DNA from 3 places in the Pseudomonas sp. S3_C06 genome. Region 2 is predicted to be linked to each of the others. Evidence: predicted binding sites of a transcription regulator. Region 2 holds the regulator's gene; each other region holds the start of a gene.
What was found. The regulator sigma-54, encoded in region 2, starts transcription at its own class of promoters, with help from an activator protein. The targets are predictions, from matches to a motif close to ANTGGCATNNANNTTGCTNT.
Positions count from the first base shown of each region.

Region 1: the regulator sigma-54 is predicted to act here: its motif matches at 1,899-1,918, upstream of flgB (flagellar basal body rod protein FlgB).
Region 3: the regulator sigma-54 is predicted to act here: its motif matches at 2,234-2,253, upstream of AB4N44_RS12820 (pilin).

Region 1 is NZ_CP162747.1:2,237,188-2,240,461, reverse strand. It holds gene cheR (protein-glutamate O-methyltransferase CheR) at 1-198, shown strand, start outside; gene AB4N44_RS09780 (IS110 family RNA-guided transposase) at 589-1,647, opposite strand; gene flgB (flagellar basal body rod protein FlgB) at 1,959-2,366, shown strand; gene flgC (flagellar basal body rod protein FlgC) at 2,370-2,813, shown strand; gene flgD (flagellar hook assembly protein FlgD) at 2,829-3,274, shown strand, end outside.
Region 2 is NZ_CP162747.1:4,924,429-4,927,702, reverse strand. It holds gene lptB (LPS export ABC transporter ATP-binding protein) at 1-529, shown strand, start outside; gene AB4N44_RS21745 (RNA polymerase factor sigma-54) at 717-2,210, shown strand; gene hpf (ribosome hibernation-promoting factor, HPF/YfiA family) at 2,284-2,592, shown strand; gene ptsN (PTS IIA-like nitrogen regulatory protein PtsN) at 2,604-3,068, shown strand; gene rapZ (RNase adapter RapZ) at 3,071-3,274, shown strand, end outside.
Region 3 is NZ_CP162747.1:2,917,978-2,921,251, forward strand. It holds gene AB4N44_RS12805 (DUF748 domain-containing protein) at 1-534, shown strand, start outside; gene AB4N44_RS12810 (DUF2845 domain-containing protein) at 534-830, shown strand; gene AB4N44_RS12815 (BON domain-containing protein) at 1,101-1,457, opposite strand; gene AB4N44_RS12820 (pilin) at 1,756-2,187, opposite strand; gene pilB (type IV-A pilus assembly ATPase PilB) at 2,414-3,274, shown strand, end outside.

The DNA of each region.
Region 1 (3,274 bases), 2.7 Mb from region 2:
AAGTTCGACATCGTGTTCTGCCGCAACGTGTTGATCTACTTCTCTGCCGAAGTGAAGAAAGACATCCTGTTGCGCATTCACAGCACGTTGAAGCCGGGCGGTTATCTGTTCCTTGGCGCTTCCGAAGCGTTGAACGGTTTGCCGGACCATTACCAGATGGTGCAGTGCAGCCCGGGGATCATTTACCAGGCGAAGTGAAGCATGCGGAAATAAAAGGGAGCCCACAGGGGCTCCTTTTTTTTGCCGCATGCTTCACGTAGGAGCTGCCGAAGGCTGCGATCTTTTGATTTTATTTTTTAAGAACAAGATCAAAAGATCGCAGCCTTCGGCAGCTCCTATGTATGGACTCGCCCCACCATTCAACCCGCTTTTGAACACTGCTACCCGGTTGCATCTATGTATAAGGCCTATTCGAGGAAGCGTTAACCGGCTTCTGGCCAACATTGGGTAAGCTCGCGATATGCCGATTACAGTAAGGCCTCAAGGGCCAGTAGGAGCTCAGGCATCAATTCGCGACGGTCTGACCTGGGGTCAATGTTCTTAGCAGGGGTTGAAGCGGCTTAGCGCCTCGGTGGCAGAACTCTTTTATCAGTGACTCATCGTCGCCTCCTGGCCGTTGCCCGGCTGGCGACGATATGTTTGATCGTTTTGCAGCAGCACCCACAAAATCCGAAGGTTGCGATTAGCCAATCGCACCGCAGCTTCCTTGCGACCCAAGCGGTTGATCCAGCGTTGCAGCCGCTGATCGTCCGGCTGCTGTGAATCAGGCCGCAGTTGCCTTAAAACAGCATGAGCGCCCTGGATCGTCAGACTGCGCAAATACGCATCACCATGCTTGCTCATCTTGCCCAGTCGGGTCTTCTCGCCAGAACTGTGCTGGCTGGGCACCAACCCGAAATAGGCGGCGAACAAGCGAGCGTTGGCGAACCGTTCAGGCTCGGTCTGCTTGGCGATCAGCGCCGTGGCGATGATCGGGCCAACACCGCGCACCGTCATCAGCCGCTTCGCCGTCTCGTCTTCTTTCGCTGCCATTTCCAGCCGGCCGGTCAGCACGTTGACGCGATCGCCCAATTGACTCCATTCGCCCAGCAATTCAGCAATCAGTTCACGCAACAAATCAGGCAGCGGTTGGGTGGCATCTTCCAGTATTCGAGGCACCAGCTGGCTGATCGCAATTTCGCCCTGTGCCATGGCCACTCCATGTTCGAGCAGTAAACCGCGCATTTGATTGCCGACCGCAGTGCGCCGCCGCACATATCCCTGACGCGCCCGGTGTAGAGCCTGCATCGCCATCGCGGCCGCGCTCTTGATCGGCACCGCCGAGATTTTGCAGTCGCGGCCGGCACGCAAGATAGCCAAAGCATCGTTGCGATCATTTTTCGGGCCGCTGCGGTGGCTGGCGACCAGTTGAGCGGGCAGGATGCGAACGGGATTACCCTGCATTTGCAGCAACCGCGCCCATGCTTGAGCACCGGGCCCGGTTTCCACCAACACCGTCACGCTCGGAGGAAGCTCACGGAGAAATACCTGAAAGGCTTCGCGTGACTTGATTCTCTCCTCGAATATCAGCAGGCCGAGGGCATCTTCCCCTGCCACCTGGAAAACCCTTTTGGCAAGATCCACTGCGACTGTGGAGCATGCCGACACGTCGGCTGACAAAGACTGATTATTCGTCGTATGCTTTTTCATGGCCTCGCCCTCGCTGTCGTTGGCTTCTATAAGAATGCCACCGTGGCGCACAGACGCCTCGGCTTGGGCGAGTCCATACAATTACAGGGGGAGGTGTTAACAGGAAGAAGCGGCAGAAAAGCGGCATCCGGCGGAAACCGGTTGCCGCTTTTCTGGCATTGCCGCTTTGCCGACTCCCCGCAAAGCCGCGGTTTATGGGGGTTTTGTAGTTTGGCACGGCGCTTGCTAAAGCTCAGTTACGAAAAACCGGTCACCTGAAGGTTCCCGACATGAGCATCAGCTTCGATAAAGCGCTCGGCATTCACGAAAAGGCATTGGGCTTCCGCGCCCAGCGTGCCGAAGTGCTGGCCAACAACATCGCCAACGCCGATACCCCGAACTACAAGGCGCGGGATCTGGAGTTCTCCAAAGTGCTTGAAGCACAGACCCAGAAAAACGCTAACGGCACCATCGCCCTGAACATGACCAACAGCCGTCACATCGAAGCTGAAGGCCTTGGCAACGGCGACGAATCGCTGATGTATCGCACGCCGATGCAACCTTCGATCGACCAGAACACCGTGGACGCCCAACTGGAACAGTCGAACTACGCGGAAAACGCCGTCGGCTTCCAGGCCAGCTTCACCCTGCTCAACAGCAAATTCAAAGGGCTGGTGTCAGCCCTGCGCGGAGAGTAATCCATGTCCCTGTCCAGCGTTTTCAACATTGCCGGCAGCGGCATGAGCGCACAGACCACGCGTCTGAACACCGTGGCGTCGAACATCGCCAACGCCGAGACCGTCTCCTCGAGCATCGACCAGACCTACCGCGCCCGTCACCCGGTATTCGCCACCATGTTCCAGGGCGGCCAGAACAGTGGCAGCAACTCGCTGTTCCAGAGCCAGGACGCAGCCGGTCAAGGCGTACAGGTGCTCGGCGTGGTCGAAGACCAGAGCAACCTCGAAGCGCGCTACGAGCCGAATCATCCGGCGGCCGACGCCAAAGGCTACGTCTACTACCCGAACGTCAACGTGGTGGAAGAAATGGCTGACATGATTTCCGCGAGCCGGTCCTTCCAGACCAACGCCGAAATGATGAACACCGCCAAAACCATGATGCAGAAGGTACTGACCCTCGGTCAGTAATAAGGGGCGACGGCCATGAGTGTTTCCGATACCACCAGCAGCTTGAGCATGAATGACATCCTGTCGAACTCGTCGAAAAAGACCAGTTCGACCGCCGGTGGCATTGCTTCGGCCACTAACAGCGCCACCGGCGGCCAGGCCCTGGGCAAGGACGCGTTCCTGCAATTGCTGGTCACCCAGCTGAAAAACCAGAACCCGCTCGATCCGCAGGACAACAGCGCATTCGTTGCCCAGTTGGCCCAGTTCAGTAGCCTGGAAGGCATCACCACGCTGAACAGCACGGTCAGTTCGCTGGCCGGCAACTACAACTCCTCGCAAGCCTTGCAGGCTTCGTCGCTGGTGGGTCGCAATGTGATCGTGCAGACCAACTCGGTTCAGCTCGACGATCCGAGCAAAGGCATGACCGGTTCGGTCACCGTTCCGTCGTCGATCGCCGGCGGCACCGTGAGCATTACCGACAG
Region 2 (3,274 bases):
CGTCAGCCATCAGCCAATGCACGGTCGCGCCAAGGCCGGTATCGGCTATCTGCCGCAAGAAGCGTCGATCTTCCGCAAACTGTCGGTGGCCGATAACATCATGGCCATCCTCGAGACCCGCCAGGAACTCGACAAGGCCGGCCGTCGCAAGGAGCTGGAAAGCCTGCTGCAGGAATTCCACATCAGCCACATCCGCGACAACCTCGGCATGAGCCTTTCCGGTGGTGAACGCCGCCGGGTGGAAATCGCTCGCGCACTGGCGACCGCACCGAAATTCATCCTGCTCGACGAACCGTTCGCCGGTGTCGACCCGATTTCGGTCGGCGACATCAAGCAGATCATCCACCACCTCAAGGCCAAGGGTATCGGTGTGCTGATCACCGACCACAACGTCCGTGAAACGCTGGATATCTGCGAAACCGCTTACATCGTCAACGATGGTCAACTGATCGCTGAAGGCGATGCAGAAACCATCCTGGCCAACGATCTGGTCAAGGAAGTGTATCTGGGCCACGAGTTCCGCCTGTAAGCGCAACAGTGCCCGGTGCGCCGCCGGGGCGCTGTATCGATTCAAGCAGGATTTAATCCGCTTTAATTGTTACAGCGCTCTAGGCAAACACTTCAGTTTCAGGCATATAATTTGCTTAAGTTTGGCGCCTCGGCGCCCTGTAGTGGATGGCGCATAGCGCCGGCGAATAAGGTGTTAAGCCCCTGCCATGAAACCATCGCTAGTCTTGAGAATGGGCCAGCAGCTGACGATGACACCGCAGCTGCAACAGGCCATCCGCCTGCTCCAATTGTCGACCCTGGATCTGCAACAGGAAATCCAGGAGGCGCTGGAATCCAATCCGATGCTCGAACGCCAGGAAGAAGGCGAAGACTTCGATAATTCCGACCCCATGGCTGACAACGCCGAACAGAAGCCCAACACCGAGATCCAGGAACCGTCCTATCAGGAAACCGCCCCGACGGTCGACAACCTCGAGGACGGCGAATGGAACGAGCGCATCCCCAACGAGCTTCCGGTCGACACGGCCTGGGAAGACGTCTACCAGACCAGCGCCAGCAGCCTGCCCAGCAGCGACGATGACGAGTGGGATTTCACCACACGCACGTCCGCCGGCGAGAGCCTGCAAAGCCACCTGCTGTGGCAACTGAACCTTGCGCCGATGTCCGACACCGATCGCCTGATCGCCGTGACCCTGATCGATTGCATCAACAATCAGGGCTACCTGGACGAAACCCTCGAAGAGATCCTTGAGGCGTTCGACCCGGAACTGGACATCGAACTGGACGAAATCGAAGCCGTCCTGCACCGCATCCAGCAGTTCGAACCGGCCGGCATCGGCGCGCGCAATCTCGGCGAATGCCTGCTGCTGCAATTGCGCCAGTTGTCGGCCAAGACACCTTGGCTGGCTGAAGCGAAACGTCTGGTCAGCGATTACATCGACCTGCTTGGCAGCCGCGACTACAGCCAGTTGATGCGGCGCATGAAGCTCAAGGAAGACGAACTGCGTCAGGTCATCGAGCTGGTGCAAAGCCTTAATCCGCGCCCGGGTTCACAGATCGAATCAACCGAAGCCGAATACGTCGTGCCCGACGTGATCGTGCGCAAGGACAACGAACGCTGGCTGGTCGAACTCAATCAGGAATCGGTGCCACGGCTGCGCGTCAACGCCCAGTACGCTGGTTTCGTCCGCCGCGCCGACACCAGCGCCGACAACACCTTCATGCGCAATCAGTTGCAGGAAGCCCGCTGGTTCATCAAGAGCCTGCAGAGCCGCAACGAAACCCTGATGAAAGTTGCCACCCAGATCGTCGAGCATCAGCGCGGTTTTCTGGAGTACGGCGACGAAGCGATGAAGCCATTGGTCCTGCATGACATCGCCGAAGCGGTCGGCATGCACGAATCGACGATTTCACGGGTGACCACGCAGAAATTCATGCATACCCCGCGCGGTATTTATGAGCTGAAATACTTTTTCTCCAGCCACGTCAGCACCTCCGAAGGCGGCGAATGCTCGTCCACGGCGATCCGCGCGATCATCAAAAAACTGGTTGCTGCGGAAAATCAGAAAAAGCCGTTGAGTGACAGCAAGATCGCTGGTTTACTGGAGGCACAAGGCATTCAGGTGGCTCGCCGCACCGTCGCCAAGTACCGCGAATCCCTCGGGATCGCGCCTTCGAGCGAACGCAAGCGGTTGATGTAAGCCACGTTACAGCGTTCCAGTGGCAGGCTATCCAGCCTGCCGCTTTATGCACTGGCAACGAAGGAGAAGCTGTATGCAAGTCAACATCAGTGGACACCAACTGGAAGTGACCGAACCTCTGCGCACCTACATCAACGAAAAACTCGACCGATTAGAGCGCCATTTCGACAAGATCACCAACGTGCAAGTCACGATGTGCGTCGAAAAGCTGAAGCAGAAAATCGAAGCCACCTTGCATATTCCCGGCGGAGAAGTGGTTGCCAATGCCGAGCATGACGACATGTATGCCGCCATTGACCTACTGACCGACAAGCTGGATCGCCAACTCAAAAAGCATAAGGAAAAGACCCAAAGCCTCCTCCAGGGCGCGACAGGTCGATAACCCCCCATTCCATGATCCGACTTGAAAGTATCCTGACCCCCGGCCGTTCCCTCGTGAACGTGCCGGGCGGCAGTAAAAAGAAAGCCCTCGAACAAATTGCCAACCTGATCGCCCGCGAAGTGCCGGATCTGGCCATGCAGGATGTCTTCGAGGCGTTGATTGCCCGTGAAAAACTCGGTTCCACCGGTTTTGGTAACGGCATCGCCATCCCCCATTGCCGCCTCAAGGGTTGCCAAGCGCCGATCAGCGCGCTGATGCACCTTGACGCTCCGATCGATTTCGACGCCATTGACGGCGCTCCGGTTGACCTGCTGTTTGTTTTGCTGGTCCCGGAAGCCGCCACCGATGCGCATCTGGAGTTGCTACGTCAGATCGCCAGCATGCTGGATCGTAAGGAAGTGCGCGAACAGCTGCGTAGCGCACCGAGTAGCGAAGCCTTGTATCAGGTCGTCCTGAGCGAGCAGAACGGGCATTAATCATGCGTTTGATCATCGTCAGCGGCCGTTCCGGCTCGGGTAAAAGTACGGCTCTGGATGTCCTTGAGGACAACGGCTATTACTGCATCGACAACCTGCCCGCAGGCTTGTTGCCGGAACTGGCCGAACGCGCGCTGATTCACACTGAGCTGGCGCAACCGCTGGTGGCCGTGTCGATCGATGCGCGTAACTTGCCGAGCCATCTG
Region 3 (3,274 bases), 2.0 Mb from region 2:
AGCGACTTGAGCAAGGATGCCGAAGCGGCGCTGATCAAACTGTCCCAAGCACTGAAGGAGCGTCCGGCACTGCGCCTGGAAATCGAAGGCACGGCCGCCAAAAGCAGTGACGGTCCGTTGCTCGCCGAGCAGCGTCTGGAGCGTGAATACCAGTACAACTACTACAAGATGCTCCAGCGGCGCGGCGATAAAGTCCCGGCGCAAGCGTCGCTGCTGCAAGTGCCAGAGGGCGAGAAAGGCCCACTGCTCGAAGGCATCTACCGCACCCGTCTGAAAACCCAGCCACCGGCCGAATGGAAGGATCTGGGCAAGGAAGAACGCACAGCGAAGATGCGCGACGGCGTGATCAAGTTCTGGAGTGGCAGCGACGTGCTGCTGCGTCAGTTGGGTCAGGACCGTGCCAGCAGCATCAAGGATTATCTGGTCGATAAAGGCCAGCTGGCGGACGACCGTGTGTACTTCATCGACGCCAATCTCGGTGAAGCCGAGAGCGATGGCCGCGTGGTGACGCAAATGCATCTGGATGCAGAGTGATGAAACTGCAGTGGCTGGCCTTGCTCGCAATGACGTTCGCGGCCAGTCACGCCTCGGCGTCCGATACCCTGCGCTGCGGCAGTCAGTTGATCAGTCTCGGAGACCGGTCAAGCGAAGTCCTGCAAAAGTGCGGTGAGCCGGTCAGCCGTGATGTGCTCGGCTACAAGCGCAGCGCCAATCGTCGCGAAGAGTTTCAGGTCGAGGAATGGACCTACGGCCCGAGCAACGGCATGTACCAGTACCTGCGCTTCGAAGGTAATCGCCTGCGGCAGATCAACAGCAAACGCGGCAACTGACCCGACACCGATTCCCCTGTAGGAGTGAGCCTGCTCGCGATAGCGGTCTGTCAGCTAATCAAATTGCTGACTGACACACCGCTATCGCGAGCAGGCTCACTCCTACATTTGTTTTGTGTTGTCTCTGAAATAGAACAAGCCCCGACACAAGTGGCGGGGCCTGTAATGGTCACATCCGTGTGACCGTTCGCATGAACTCTAAAGTTGCGGCAGACGTATTGCTCGGCCCGTCTGTCGCGCCTTCTCCCGGTCCAGGCGAGAAGTCATGCCTTACTCGGCTTTCAGGCCGTCAGCGGAGACCGCTTTAACACCTTTGATTTTCTTGGTAATAGCGACAGCGGTAGCTTTCTGAGCATCAGTTACCGCAACAGTCGACGACAGGGAAACCACGCCTTTGTTGGTTTCTACTTTGATGTCGGTACCTGGAATGCCTTTTTCGGTGACCAGGTCAGCTTTGACTTTAGTGGTGATCCAGGTGTCGGAAGTAGCTTCTTTAGCCTGGGTGACTTCACCGGCAGCCAGAGTCATTGGAGCCTGGGTAGCCTGGGTGGATTGTGCGAATGCACCGGAAGCCATGGTCAGGGTCAGCGCGGTAGCAGCAGCGGCAGTGATAGCGAACTTCTTCATACGAGTAACTCCTGTTTTTCTGGAAAGTCTGCTGGTTGTCTTGTCAGCAGGGTTACCAAGGTAGTTGCGAACGCTGTGCCAACTTTTGAAAAGCGATAATTTCCTTATAAATCAATAAGTTATTAATTAGCAAAATTTTCGAAATCATGCAATTTGCATGACCTTCGAATTATCGACATGCAAGTTACGGTTTTTCGGAAAGTTCCTAAGGCGCTGAAATTATTGAAGCTTTTGTGAAGTGCCGCGCAATGAAAAATGCCCCGCAGTGCGGGGCATTTTCGAGTACATCACTGACCGCTTATGTACCGCTGGCGGTGCAGCCTTTAGGGGAATAATCCGGAGCAACGGTGGTACCGCAGGTCCATACACCCGCGCCGGTACCTGAAGAACGAGTCAGGGTGATGGTCTTGCTCAGCACCGGACCCGGGGCATTGAGCAGTGTGCAAGTGATGGTTCCGGCACCGGTGGATGCAGTACCGGATGCGGCGAGTGTGCAGTTGGATGTCGCCGCCGTCGCACTACCCGCAACCAATGTCAGCGTTGGATCGGTGCCTTGATTGATGGTGTCTTCAAACGGCACCTTCAGCGCACTGATCTCCGCCAGCCCCGCCGTTACCTTCGACCGCGCCTGATACTTGGAATACTGCGGCAAGGCGATGGTCGCCAGAATCCCGATGATGGCCACCACGATCAGCAGTTCGATCAGAGTAAAACCTTGTTGTTTTTTCATAGACACGCTCCATGCATGAGTCGAAATCTCATGATCTGAAAGGGAAGCAGCATAGGCCATGCCAATGCCTTCGAAGCCCCGCCCCTTGGGCGCGAACCACATACATCGCCATTTCCTACAACCCGCAACCGCACTATCTGACACTTTTTGTCACCTGCACTGGCCGTGTTTGGCGCTGTCACTTGACTAGGCTATAAGTCATGAACTGCAAGCGTGCGGAATCCCCATGAATGACATCGCTCTGAGCGGTCTGGCCAAGCAATTGGTGCAGGCCGAACTGCTCACGGAAAAAAGCGCCCAGCAAGCCTCGCAACAGGCCCAGCGTAATCGCTTGTCGCTGGTCAGCTATCTGGTGCAGAACAAACTGGTCAAGAGCTCACAGGTCGCCGAAATCGCCTCCGAGCATTTCGGCATGGCCTTGCTTGATCTCAATTGCCTGGACAAGGAAACCCAGCCCAAAGGCCTGGTCAGCGAAAAACTGGTGCGCCAGCATCACGCCCTGCCCCTGTGGCGACGTGGCAACAAGCTGTTCGTAGGCATTTCCGACCCGAGCAATCATCAAGCGATCAACGACATTCAGTTCAGCACCGGGCTGAGCACCGAAGCCATTCTGGTCGAGGACGACAAGCTCAGCGATGCCATCGAAAAATTCTTCGACACCAACGCCAGCGGTCTGGAGGACATGGCCGATGTCGATCTCGATGGCCTCGATGTCGAATCCATCGACGACAGCAAACAGGACGCCATCGCAGGCCTCGACGCCGACGATGCACCGGTGGTGCGCTTCGTGCACAAGATGCTGCTCGACGCGATCAAAAGCGGCTCATCCGACTTGCACTTCGAACCTTACGAGAAGAACTACCGGGTGCGGGTGCGCACCGACGGCATCCTGCGCGAGGTGGCCAAGCCACCAATTCAACTGGCCGGGCGCATCGCCGCACGCCTGAAAGTCATGGCCAGCCTCGATATTTCGGAACGGCGCAAACCGCAGGACGGGCGGATCAAGATGCGCCTGTCGAAAAGCAGGTCGATCGATTTTCGGGTCAACACGCTGCCGACCCTGTGGGGCGAAAAAGTGGTGATCCGG